DNA from 3 places in the Brevundimonas sp. AJA228-03 genome. Region 1 is predicted to be linked to each of the others. Evidence: predicted binding sites of a transcription regulator. Region 1 holds the regulator's gene; each other region holds the start of a gene.

Region 1 (4,146 bases):
GACCGCCGCCGCACTGGTCCTGGCCGGCGCGGGCCTGAAGGTCGCCAAGCACGGCAACCGCGCCCTCAGCTCCCGATCGGGCTCGTCCGACGTGCTTTCGGCGCTGGGAGTCGACCTGACCGCCGGGCCGGAGCGTCAGAAACAGGCGCTGGACGAAGCGGGCATCTGCTTCCTGTTCGCGCCGCATTATCACGGGGCCATGCGCCACGTCGGGCCGATCCGGGCCGAGATCGGCTTTCGCACTGTGTTCAACCTGCTGGGTCCCCTGTCCAACCCGGCGCTCGCCCGGCGTCAGGTCATGGGCGTCTATGACCCGCGCCTGCTGGAGCCCCTGGCCCGGGTGCTCGGAAACCTTGGGGCCACCCGCGCCTGGACCGTGCACGGTCAGGGACTGGACGAACTGACCACGACCGGCCCGACCGAGGTCGCTGAATGGAAGGACGGAACTGTCCGCCGCTTCACCGTGACGCCCGAGGACGCCGGCCTGCCCCGCGCCGACATCGCCGCCCTGCGCGGGGGCGACGCCGAGACCAATGCCGCCGCCCTGACTGCCCTGCTCGACGGCGCGACCGGGCCCTATCGCGACGTCGTCCTGCTGAACGCCGCCGCCGCCCTGATCGTCGCGGACAAGGCGGCGGACCTCAGGGAAGGGGTAGCCATCGCCGCCCGCGCCATCGACAACGGTGCGGCCCGGACAGCCCTGACGAAGCTGGCCGCCATCACCTCCGCGCCCGAGCCGGAGTCGGCCGCATGACCGACATCCTGGAACAGATCGCCGCCTACAAACGGGTCGAGGTCAAGGCGCGCAAGGCCGCCCGTCCGCTGGCCGAGGTCGAATCGCTCGCCCGGGTCGCCGACATGCCGCGCGGCTTTCTCGACGCCCTGCGCAAGCGCTCGCAGGACGGGCACCCCGCCCTGATCGCCGAGATCAAGAAGGCCAGCCCCTCCAAAGGTCTGATCCGCGCCGACTTCGACCCGCCCGCCCTGGCCCGCGCCTATGAGGCGGGCGGCGCGACCTGCCTGTCCGTCCTGACGGATCAACCCAGCTTTCACGGCCACGACGACTTCCTGATCGCCGCCCGCGCCGCCACCGCCCTGCCCTGTCTGCGCAAGGACTTTCTCGTCGACCCCTGGCAGGTGGCCGAGAGCCGGGCGCTGGGGGCCGACTGCATCCTGATCATCCTGTCGATGGTTGACGACGCCCTGGCCGTCGACCTGCTGGCCGAGGCCCGCCGCTTCGGCATGGACGCCCTGATCGAGACCCATGACGAAGCCGAGATGGCCCGCGCCGTGGCGCTTTCTGAGCCAGACGCGGGCGGCGTCCTGATCGGCATCAACAACCGTTCCCTGCGCACCTTCGAGGTCGATCTGTCCGCCACCGCCCGCTATGCCGCCATGGCCCCCGCCGGAGCCCTGCTGGTCGCCGAGAGCGGGATCTCTATGGCGGCGGACGTCGCCGAGGTGGCGGCGGCGGGGGCCCGGGCCATCCTCGTCGGCGAAAGCCTGATGCGGCAACCGGACGTCGAGGCCGCCACGCGGTCGCTGCTGGAGCCTGTTTCCCGTTAAGTTGACATTAGGGAGGAACACTTACAGAACATCGACAACGGTTCACGACTTGTTCTGAAGGCGATTCTCACCATGCTGACGAAAAAGCAGCACGAACTCCTGATGTTCATCCACGAGCGGATCAAGGAGACGGGCGTCTCCCCCTCGTTCGACGAGATGAAAGAGGCTCTGGATCTGGCGTCCAAGTCCGGCATCCACCGGCTGATCACGGCGCTGGAGGAACGCGGCTTCATCCGCCGCCTCGCCCACCGCGCCCGCGCCCTTGAGGTCGTGAAGCTGCCGGAACAGGCCACGACCGGCCCGGTCCGGGGCCGCGCCCCCTTCCGCCCCGACGTCATCGAGGGCGGCGGCCGTCCGCGGGCGGCAGAACCCGCCAACGACACCCGCGAACTGGTTCTGGTCGGCAAGATCGCCGCCGGCGTGCCCATTGCCGCGATCCAGCAGGATCACGGCCGCTATCATGTGCCCGAAGCCATGCTGGGCGCGGGCGAACACTACATGCTCGAGATCGAGGGCGATTCGATGATCGAGGCCGGTATCTTGAACGGCGATCTGGTGGTCATCAAACGGGTCGATACCGCCTCGTCCGGCGAGATTGTCGTCGCCCTGGTCGAGGGCGAGGAGGCGACGCTGAAGCGGCTGCGCCGGAAGGGCAACTCCATCGCCCTCGAGCCCGCCAACCGCGCCTATGAAACCCGCATCTTCGGCCCCGACCAGGTCGAGGTCCAGGGCAAGCTGGTCGGTCTCATCCGCCAGTATCACTAGAGCCAGGCTCGGCCGCATCCGGATCGGCCTTGTCATCCCGGAAAGGTCGGAGACCTTGTCCGGGGCGGCTCCACGGCCTGTCTCCCCGAGTATCCGCAGACCAGACCGCACGCCAGCCCTGCGGTGTCTGCCACAGCTCGACCGCCCCGCCGCGTGCGTAGTCCACCCCGTCCAGCACGAGGCGGTCGGCGCAAGCGCTGGGCAGGGCTGACACCGTCGCCCGCACGCTGACCAGCGGGGCCGAGGCACACAGGCCCGCCAGCGCCTCCGCATCCGGCGCGACCTTGCCCCACCACACGGCCAGGGGCGCATGACCGGTTCGGGGCGCACAGGCATACCGCTCGCAGATCCAGCCGGCGTCGTCCCGCTCGGCCCGCGTCAGTCCGCGCCGCCGCGACCATACCTCGGTGGCGAAATCCCGCACGCCCGGCCGCACCACGACCGCCTGACCGCCGACGCTATAGGCCGCATTGATCCCCCCATCGCCGATCCAGACTGTCGGTGTCGGATCGCGCGGCCAGATCAGCACCGCGCAGACGAACGGCAGTCCGGCCCACCGCAGCCGCCCCTGCCACAGACAGACGAACAGCACGCCCAGGAACGAGATCGGCAACACATGGTCCGGCGCGCTGGCGATGGTCCTGACCGCGCCCGGAAGCGCCGTGACCCGGTGGCCGACGAACAGCATCGCATCCACCCCCTTGCCCGCCACCCACAGGAACGGCCCGCCCAGCCCGACCGGCTCCAGCAGCGCACCCAGGGCCAGCGCCGGCATCATGATGAAATCGGCGATGGGCGACGTCGCCAGATTGGCGATCAGACCAAAGACGGCGGTCCGGTTGAAATGCTGGATCGCGAACGGCCCCGTCGCCGCGCCCGCCACGAAGCTGGCGCTGACTGCGATGACCAGCCAGTGCCGCGCCGACTGGATCAGGGCGATGGGCCAGGGCACAGACAGAGCGCGTGTCCGGGGTGGCCAGGCCTCGGCCAGGGCCACCAGGGCCGCTGTTGCCGCGAACGACATCTGGAACCCCGGTGTCACGATGGCTTCGGGCTGCAGGATCAACACGACCATGGCGGCCACAGCCAGCCCGTGCATGCTGATGGCCGGCCGGTCCAGCAGGATGGCCGCGAAGGCGATCGAGGCCGTGATCGCCGACCGCTCCGCCGGGGCGGGTGCGCCTGACAGCACCAGATAGCTCCAGACCGCGATCAGCCCGGCGACCGCCGCCACCTTCTTGCCTGACACCCGCAGCGCCAGCCAGGGCCAGGCCGCCACCCCGAACCGCACGAGGAAGAAGGCAAACCCGCCCACGATCGCCATGTGCAGGCCACTGATCGACAGGATGTGTGCCAGTCCGGAATCGCGCATGGCGTCCAGATCCTCGCGCTGGATCCAGGTCTCATGCCCCGTCGTCATGGCCGCCGCGATCCCGCCGGTTCGCTCGCCCAGGCGATCGACGATCCGCCGGGCCAGAGCAAACCGCATCGCATTGACCCGCATCGCCATCCGCAGGCTCCATGGCGCCGCGGGCAGCCCGGCCGTCCGCGTCTCGCCCAGCGCGAAGGCCGTGCCGCCCAGGCGGTCGAACCAGGCCCCTCTCCCGAAGTCATAGGCTCCCGGGCTGGCGGGCGGCGGCGGCGGATTCAGGATCGCGTACAGGCGGATGGCTGACCCTGGCACCGGCGGCTCACCCCTGACCGTGGCTCTCAGACGGATCGGGGTCGCCTCCGGGAGCAGGCCCTGCACGCGGACGGGGGCGACGACCACCCGGTGCCCCCGGTCGCCCGGGCTGTCCACATCGACGACCCAGC
Region 2 (4,146 bases), 670 kb from region 1:
GTCTTTCGTGGGTATGATTTGGTCGATTGTCAGGAACAAATCGTCCCCCATGGTGAAAGGGTTCGCTCGGAAGCACTGAATGCGAACACGAAAGTTGCTGAGCCACAGGACAGTGGAGGTGACTTCTTTGCGAAAGTTTGCGGCTACCAGAATGATTCGCTGGCTTACGCCCTTGTTCAAGATCAGGTCATCGTAGTCTTCGTCGTAGAAGGCGCACAAAGCCTCTTCGGCCGAAAGACCCTCACCGGAGCGCTGAAGGTAATCCTGGAAGATATTGCGAATTTCCTCCTTGGTCATTGCGGCGCAATAGGAGGCGTATTTCAGGGCCTGCCACGTTACGTCGCGACCGGTATCGTCCAGCTTGTTTTCGATGATCACCAAAGAGCCTTGCTTGTCGAGGGCAAGAAGGTCGAGGCGCTCGCTCGTGTCGGAGAATCCGGCGAACTCTTTTTGGATTACTAGCAGGTCTTCGCCGAGCGCGGAGGGTTCGCGTGCAATCCACTCCTGAAGATGCGCGCGCTCCCGAAATCCCAGTTCCTTAAACGAAACGGCCCGGAGGGGTTGGATGCTGTTGGCCGCCCGATCGATCCTGTACATCTTGCAACCCTATCAGCGCTTTTGAATAGTACGCCAGAATATTGATTAGCCCTCAACGACGTCATCCTCGTCGGACAGGAGGGCGTCGAGGGCTTCGAGGATGGCCTCGATCTGCCCGGGGCTGGCGGCCACGCGGAGCAGACCGCTGTCGCTGCCGCCGATCTCGAGCAGATAGCCGTCGTCGGTCTCGGCCTGGTTGAACCGGGTCAGGGTCTGGATGTCGTCTTCGGCCATGGCGGGACTCCGTGCGGGAGAGGGAGCGATGCAAGGCATGACGCCCGCGAAGGGGGCGTGAGCGGGGCGGATCGACGGTGCGCGGCATCCCGGCGCGGGACGGCCATCGTCGGACGGGCTAGGGTGAGACCATGGCAAGTCTGGAAGTCTGGTACGACGGGGATTGTCCGCTGTGTCGGCGGGAGATCAATCTGATGCGGCGACTGGACCGGCGGGGGGCCATCGTCTTCACCGATGTGGCGACCGGCCAGGGCGTTTGCCCGATCAACCGCGCCGAACTGCTGGCCCGGTTCCATGCGCGCGAGGACGGGCGGATGGTGTCGGGGGCCGAGGCGTTCGCGGCCATGTGGCGTGCGATCCCGATGCTGGCTCCGTTGGGGCAGCTGGCGCGGAATGGCGTCGTGCTGACGCTCATGGAGCGCCTGTACCTGGCCTTTCTCAAGGTCCGGCCCTGGCTGCAGCGCGCCCTGCGCGGGACCTGAACGCCGATCGAAAAGAAGGCCGTCCGGCTTTCACCGGACGGCCTGGCTCCGTCCGGCCCGATCCCGGCGGGGGTCGGCGGCGGGTCGCAGGGACCAGCCGGACGGAGTGTCTCGATCATCCTCCATCGAGGGGGAGGGATGACCGGGAAGTGCACCCTCGAAACGCAGTGTACTTCCTGTACTTTGTGCACTTCGAAGGATCAGCCCTCGAGGTCCTGGCCTTCGTCGGGCTCGGGCGTGCCCAGCAATTCGTCGGCGATCTTGTCGGTGGACCTGCGCACCTTCTGCTCGATCGCGTCGGCCATGTCGGGGTTGGCCTTGAGGAAGGCACGGACGTTCTCGCGGCCCTGACCGATGCGGGTCGAGTCATAGGAGAACCAGGAGCCGGACTTCTCGATGATCCCGGCCTTGACGCCCAGATCGATGATCTCGCCCAGTTTGGAGATGCCCTCGCCGTACATGATGTCGAAGATGACCTCGCGGAACGGCGGGGCGACCTTGTTCTTGACGACCTTGACCCGGGTGGTGTTGCCCACGACCTCGTCGCGGTCCTTGATCGCGCCGGTGCGGCGGATGTCGAGACGCACCGAGGCGTAGAACTTCAGCGCATTGCCGCCGGTCGTCGTCTCCGGCGAGCCGTACATCACGCCGATCTTGTGCCGGATCTGGTTGATGAACAGGACGATGCAGTTGGACTTGGAAATGGAGGCGGTCAGCTTGCGCAGGGCCTGCGACATCAGACGGGCCTGAAGACCCGGCAGGCTGTCGCCCATCTCGCCCTCGATCTCGGCGCGGGGCGTCAGGGCGGCGACGGAATCGACGACCACGATGTCCACGGCTCCCGACCGCACCAGGGTGTCGACGATCTCCAGCGCCTGTTCGCCCGTGTCGGGCTGGGAGACCAGCAGGTCGTCGAGGTTGACGCCCAGCTTCTGGGCATAGCCGGGGTCGAGCGCGTGTTCGGCGTCGACGAAGGCGGCCGTGCCGCCCGACTTCTGGATCTCGGCCACGGTGTGCAGGGCCAGGGTCGTCTTGCCCGAGGATTCGGGACCGAACACCTCGATCACCCGTCCGCGCGGCAGGCCGCCGATGCCGAGCGCCATGTCCAGACCCAGCGAGCCGGTGGACACCGAGGGGATCACGTCGGCGACCCCGCCCTTGCCCAGCTTCATGACCGAGCCCTTGCCAAAGGCCCGATCGATCTGTGCGATCGCCGCCTCCAGCGCGCGCTGCTTGTCGCCGTCTTCCTTGCCCACCAATTTCAATGCTGCCTGCGATGCCACCTTGCCACTCTCCCTTGCCATGATTCCCGTTTAAGCCCTGGAGGAGAGGCCCGCCTTCGATCCAATGACCGTGACCCGCTCCCTTGTGAGCCGGACTATGTGCATGTTTTGTTCCCGTTGCCAATATGTTCTTTTTTCTGGAGCGCCGGGATAGAACCACCGGCCTGAAGAGCCGCACTCCGGGCACTCCCCTTGGCTCGCCATGTGCCGGGGTTCGATTGGTCCTCCTGCTGTCATGGCCGCAGCGACCGCTTTCGGACCTGAAGCCAAGGGCTGCTTTCGACCCATTCGAGACATTTGCGTCGGAAGGCTCAAACCGCAGAGTCTGACTCATGGCGGTTGTTCAGGAGGTCCGCACCAAGGCGCGGATATCCATAGGTCGCGGCACGTCGCTGATGATCATTTACTGACCTTAGGGGCCGTCGCCGCCAGGAGCGGTATCTCGGCGCATAGATGGCGGCTCGGGGCAGGGGCGAGTTCCGCCGAAACAGGGTCACAACTCAGAGGCTGACGCTCTCAGCGCCTCGATGAACTGTTGCGTCAGGGGGCCCGGACGGCCGCCTCGGCGGAGCTTGTATCCAATGCGGCGTCCGCCGGCCCCTTGCAAGGTGATCACGCGGAAGGGCTGAGGCGGTCGGGTCAGCTGGGCGCGAGACACCAGGGTGATGCGCGACGTATGCGTGACGAGACTTTCGAGCAAGGGCAGGGCGTTCACGAGAATGCAGTCCCTGGGCCAGGCGACGCCCGAGGTCATGAACAGAGCTTCGACGTGGTGCCGATAGGTGCTTCCTTCCCGCGGCAAGGCCCAGGGCGCGTCCGCCAGTTGGCCGAGCGACAGGGATTTCGCGTCATAAAACGGGCTGGCCGGGCCAGCGGCCAACCAGAAGGGGTCATCGAACAGAACCGCTTCGACGACGTCATCCGTGCCGCCGAGCATCTCGTCGACAGGGCCGACGATGATGTCGATCTTCCCGGACCTCAGCATCGGCACCAGCCGGCCGTCCAGACCATCGACAATCTCGAGATCCAGCGGCGTCTGGCCGTTGTCCAGAAGCCGGAGCGCATTGGGCAGAAGGCTTGCCAGCACGCTGGGCGTGGCCCCGATTCTCAGGGGGCCCGATATGCCCAGAGCGTGACTGCGAACCTCGGCCTCGGCGTCTGACAGCAGCGATTGCACGCCCTCGGCGCGACGAACGAGGATCTCGCCGAAGGCTGTCAGGGTTGATCCGCGTCGACTTCTTTCCAGCACCTGCACGCCCAGCCTTTGCTCAAGCAGGGCGATGCTGTTCGACAGGGCGGGCTGGGACATGCCCTTTTCCGCTGCGGCGCGGGTGAAGGAGCCATGGCGGGCGATCGCCAGCAGGTTGGCGATCTGGGACGCTTCGACAGCCATAAGGAAAACGAACCACTACCCCAATTTCGATCATTTGACGGAGGGTGTCGGCGACTGTCAACACGATACCAACGAGAAAACCGAGGGATGGAACCGCGTGCTGGACTACGATGTCGTCATCATCGGCTGCGGACCGGTCGGTGGGTTGGCGGCCAAT
Region 3 (4,146 bases), 940 kb from region 1:
ATGCGGCCAAAGCCCCGGTCGCGCATGCCGTTGATGACCTGGCGTGTCATGTTGAACACGCTGTCCATGTTGACCCGGATCACGTCGGACCACTGATCGGCGCTCATCTTGTGGAAGAAGCCGTCGCGGGTGATGCCGGCATTGTTGATCAGCACGTCGATAGGCCCCAGCTCTGCCTCCACATCGGCGACGGCGCGGGCGCAGTCGTCATAGGAGCCGACGTTGCCCTTCACCACCATGACGCCCAGTTCGCGGGCCGTGGCCTCGGCCGCCTCGGCATTGCCGGAATAGCCGCAGGCGACGGCCATGCCGTCTTCCTTCAGCCGCTGTGCGATCGCCTTGCCGATGCCGCGGGTTCCACCCGTGACCAGTGCCACTCGTGCCATGTGCGTGTCCTGTTCCCTGACGGCCCCGTCTGACGCGGGGCCTCTCCGAGAGCAGGTCTAACCCGGGCGGGTTCGCGCGGGAACCCCGCTAGAGCTGTGCCATGTCGATGACGAAGCGGTAGCGGACGTCGGATTTCTCCAGCCGGGCATAGGCCTCGTTGATCTGCGATGGCGCGATGACCTCGATGTCGGAGGCCAGGCCGTGCTCGGCGCAGAAGTCGAGCATCTCCTGGGTCTCGCGAATGCCGCCGATCAGGGACCCGGCGACCGAGCGGCGACGCCACAGGAGCGGCAGGGCGAAGACCGGAAGGGCCTCTGTCGTCAGGCCCAGCATGACCATGGTGCCGTCGTGGGCCAGCAGTTGCAGGTGGCCGGCGATCTCATGCGTGGCCGAGACGGTGTTGATGATGAGGTCGAACTTCTCGGCCGCTGCCTTCATCGCGGCCTTGTCGGAGTTGATGAGGAAGTGTTTCGCCCCCATCCGCTCGGCATCGGCCTTCTTGCGATCCGAGGTCGACAGCACAGTGACCTCGGCCCCCATCGCGGCCGCCTGTTTGACGGCCATATGGCCGAGACCGCCCAGGCCGATCACGGCGACCTTCGATCCCGGCTTGATGCCCCAGTGCTTCAGCGGTGAATAGGTGGTGATCCCGGCGCACAGCAGAGGCGCCGCGACGTCCAGGGGGATCGAATCGGGGATGGTGACGACGAAGGCCTGATCCACGACGATCTTGTCCGAGTATCCGCCCTGGGTGATCTTTTCGCCGGACTGGTCGGCGTGTTTGTCGGGCGCGCCATAGGTGCCGGTCATGCCCGGGACGCAGTACTGTTCGTCGCCGGCCTTGCAGGGACCGCAGACCCGGCAGCTGTCGACCATGCAGCCGACGCCGACACGGTCGCCGACCTTGAACCGGGTCACATTGGCACCGACCGCCGTGACGATGCCCGCGATCTCGTGGCCCGGGACGATCGGATAGACGGTGTTGCCCAGGTCGTTCTTCACGATGTGCAGGTCCGAGTGGCAGATGCCCGCGAACCTGATGTCGATGGCGACATCGTCCGCCCCCGGATCCCGGCGCGTGAAAGTATAGGGCGTCAGCGGCGCAGTGGATGTGGTCGCGGCGAAGGCGCGGGTGGCGATGGGCATGGGGAGGCTCCTGAAACGGCTGCCCGACAGTTGTGCCTTCAAGGCGTCGGGCACAAGATCGGATCAGCAGGGAGCACGGAAATGGTTGGTATCGTCGAATGGTTCGGGAACCAGACGAGGCCCTGTCCGGGGGGTGCCGCATTGTCATCCCCGACGCAGCGCAGCGGAGATCGCTCTCTTGTCATCCCCGACGCAGCGAAGCGGAGATCGGGGACGGCCCCGGGCCTAGCGTTCATCCTCCCGGAAGCGGCGTCAGCCGCTATCCGGGAGACAGGTCAGGGCATGGCAGCGACTGCCGGCTGTCTCCCGGATAATCGCGCTGCGATTTCCGGGAGCGTCGACGGCGCGCTCCGGCCCGTCCCGGATCACCGCTGCGCGGTGTCCGGGATGACAAGCCGCTCCCCGTCTATTTGAGCTTCTCGATCAGGGCCTGCGCCGCGGCCGGGTTGCGCACCTTGGCCCCGGCGATGAAATAGGCGAACACCGCGCCGCGTTTGGCCCAGGCCCGGGTTTGATCGGCCACGGCGTCCAGTTCGGCCGACGTCATGCCGGTCGGTTCGTCCTCGCGGCTCGACATCAGCCGGGCGTAGGTAAAGTCGGCGGTCGGCTGGTCGATCCGGGGCCATTCGGGGGCCTCGTCGTCCACGGCATAGACGATGGCCACCCCGTATTTCGCAGCCAGATCGTAGAAGGCCGGCGTGTCGAAGGTCGGATTGCGGACCTCCAGCGCATGGCGCAGGCGGATGCCGTCCCTTTCCTTGGGCAGCAGTTTCAGAAACCCCTCGAAATCGACCGGGTCGAATTTCTTGGTCCCCATGAACTGCCAGTTGATGGGGCCAAGCTTGTCGCCCAGGGCCGTCATCCCCTGGCCCAGGAACCGCTCCATCGACTCGCCCATGTCGGACAGGATCTTGCGGTTGGTGCAGTAGCGGCTGGCCTTGACCGAGAAGACGAAGCCTTCCGGCGTCTCGTCGCGCCACTTCATCCAGCTGTCGGGCTTGAAGGTCGAATAGTAGGTGCCGTTGATCTCGATCGAGGTCAGGGCGCGCGAGGCGAACGCCAGCTCCTTCTTCTGGCTCAGCTTGTCCGGATAGAAGACGCCGCGCCATGGCTCATAGGTCCAGCCGCCGATGCCGATATGGATGGGGTGGGTCATCAATGGGCTCCTTCGCGCCGACTGTCCGCCGTGATCACGTCGAGTGGCAAGAGGCAAGATCGCGGCAGTGGACGCCTGCGGAAATCGTCGGTAGGTGAATGTCTTCAAGATGTTGATCCGGGAGATCGTTATGCTGCTTCGTCTGTTCGCCATAACCGCAGCATTCGGTCTGGCCCTCGGCACGCCGGCCAGCGCGTCCAGCCAGGCCGCCGATCCGCTGGAAACCCAGACCCGGGCGATCATCGCGCGTTTCGATACGGCGCTGCGGGCCTGTGGCGTGACACCGCCCTATGTTCCCGGTGTCGTGATCGACTCGACCCCCAGTCTGGTGTCCTTCTATACGGACGACCGGTCGGTCCACCAGTCGCGCTGGGCCGAGATGCCTGCGGAACTGCAAGGCATGCTGGGGGGCTGGGCGGCAGCCGGGACCCTGGGCCTTACGCCCGAAGGCCAGTTCGCCGAGATTTTCAACAGCCTGCTGGTTCCCCATGAACTGGGGCATTTCGTGGCGTCCTTTGACGGTCGGCTGGAGCGCGAGGATTCCTGGACCAATGAGGTGCTGGCCAATCGCATCGCCATCGCCTTCTGGGCCGAGGATACGGAGGCCAGCACGCCGATCGCGGACCGGGTCGAGAACTTCAACGTCTTCCTGAGCCAGCTGCCCAGCCCGGTGCCGGCGGGCGAGGATCCCCACGCCTATTTCGAGAGTAACTACGAGGCGCTGTCGAACGATGCCGCCGCCTATGGCTGGTACCAGGGGGCCTTCATGCGCACGGCCTGGGCCGAGCACGAGGGCGTCAGCTTCTGCGATCTGGTGAAGCCCGACGCGGGCTGATCCTCAGTAGGCGAAGTCGCGGTAGATGCGGCTGACGTCGCCCTGCCATTCGCCGTGATAGAGGTCCAGCAGGCGTTCGGCCGGGGTCACGCCGGTGTCGGCGATGTCTTCCAGTTCCGACAGATAGCCGCGCTCGTCGACCATGCCGCCGCTGAAGCGGGCGCGGTTCTTCAGGCCCTGGCGGGCGATGGCGACCATGTCCACGGCGATGTCGCGGACGGACCGCCCGGCCACCTCGGCCCGCAGGCCCAGACGGGTCACGTCGCGGCGCAGGCGTTCGTGGTCCTCGATATCCCAGTCCTTGCACAGGTCCCAGGCGGCGGCGAGCGACGGGGCGTCGTAGAAGATGCCGGTCCACAGCGCGGGCAGGGCGCAGATCCGGCTCCAGGGGCCGCCGTCCGATCCGCGCATCTCCAGATACTGTTTCAGGCGGACCTCTGGGAACAGGGTCGTCAGGTGATCGGCCCAGTCCTTCAGCGTCGGGCGTTCGCCGGGCAGGGCGGGGAGCCTGCCGTCCATGAAGTCCCGGAACGACTGGCCTGAGGCGTCGATGTAGCGGTCGCCGCGTTTGGCGAAATACATCGGCACGTCCAGCGCATAGTTGGCATAGGTCTCGAAGCCG

Evidence for each region. Region 1 encodes LexA, which represses DNA repair genes until DNA is damaged. Its sites were predicted from a motif close to ATGTTCNCNANNTGTTCT; they were not measured.
Region 2: a site for LexA is predicted at 2,711-2,728, ahead of recA (recombinase RecA). Genes of this name have one in related genera too.
Region 3: a site for LexA is predicted at 2,788-2,805, ahead of HZ989_RS14905 (DUF72 domain-containing protein). Genes of this name have one in related genera too.

The regions. Positions count from the first base shown of each region.
Region 1 covers NZ_CP059297.1:2,044,338-2,048,483, forward strand. The annotation lists gene trpD (anthranilate phosphoribosyltransferase) at 1-754, shown strand, start outside; gene trpC (indole-3-glycerol phosphate synthase TrpC) at 751-1,566, shown strand; gene lexA (transcriptional repressor LexA) at 1,639-2,331, shown strand; gene HZ989_RS10210 (ComEC/Rec2 family competence protein) at 2,312-4,146, opposite strand, start outside.
Region 2 covers NZ_CP059297.1:2,712,172-2,716,317, reverse strand. The annotation lists gene HZ989_RS13620 (DUF4268 domain-containing protein) at 1-597, opposite strand, end outside; gene HZ989_RS13615 (hypothetical protein) at 643-831, opposite strand; gene HZ989_RS13610 (thiol-disulfide oxidoreductase DCC family protein) at 963-1,313, shown strand; gene recA (recombinase RecA) at 1,514-2,596, opposite strand; gene HZ989_RS13600 (LysR family transcriptional regulator) at 3,090-3,989, opposite strand; gene HZ989_RS13595 (bifunctional 3-(3-hydroxy-phenyl)propionate/3-hydroxycinnamic acid hydroxylase) at 4,087-4,146, shown strand, end outside.
Region 3 covers NZ_CP059297.1:2,983,781-2,987,926, reverse strand. The annotation lists gene phbB (acetoacetyl-CoA reductase) at 1-386, opposite strand, end outside; gene HZ989_RS14910 (NAD(P)-dependent alcohol dehydrogenase) at 475-1,533, opposite strand; gene HZ989_RS14905 (DUF72 domain-containing protein) at 1,940-2,689, opposite strand; gene HZ989_RS14900 (hypothetical protein) at 2,820-3,524, shown strand; gene HZ989_RS14895 (glutamate--cysteine ligase) at 3,528-4,146, opposite strand, start outside.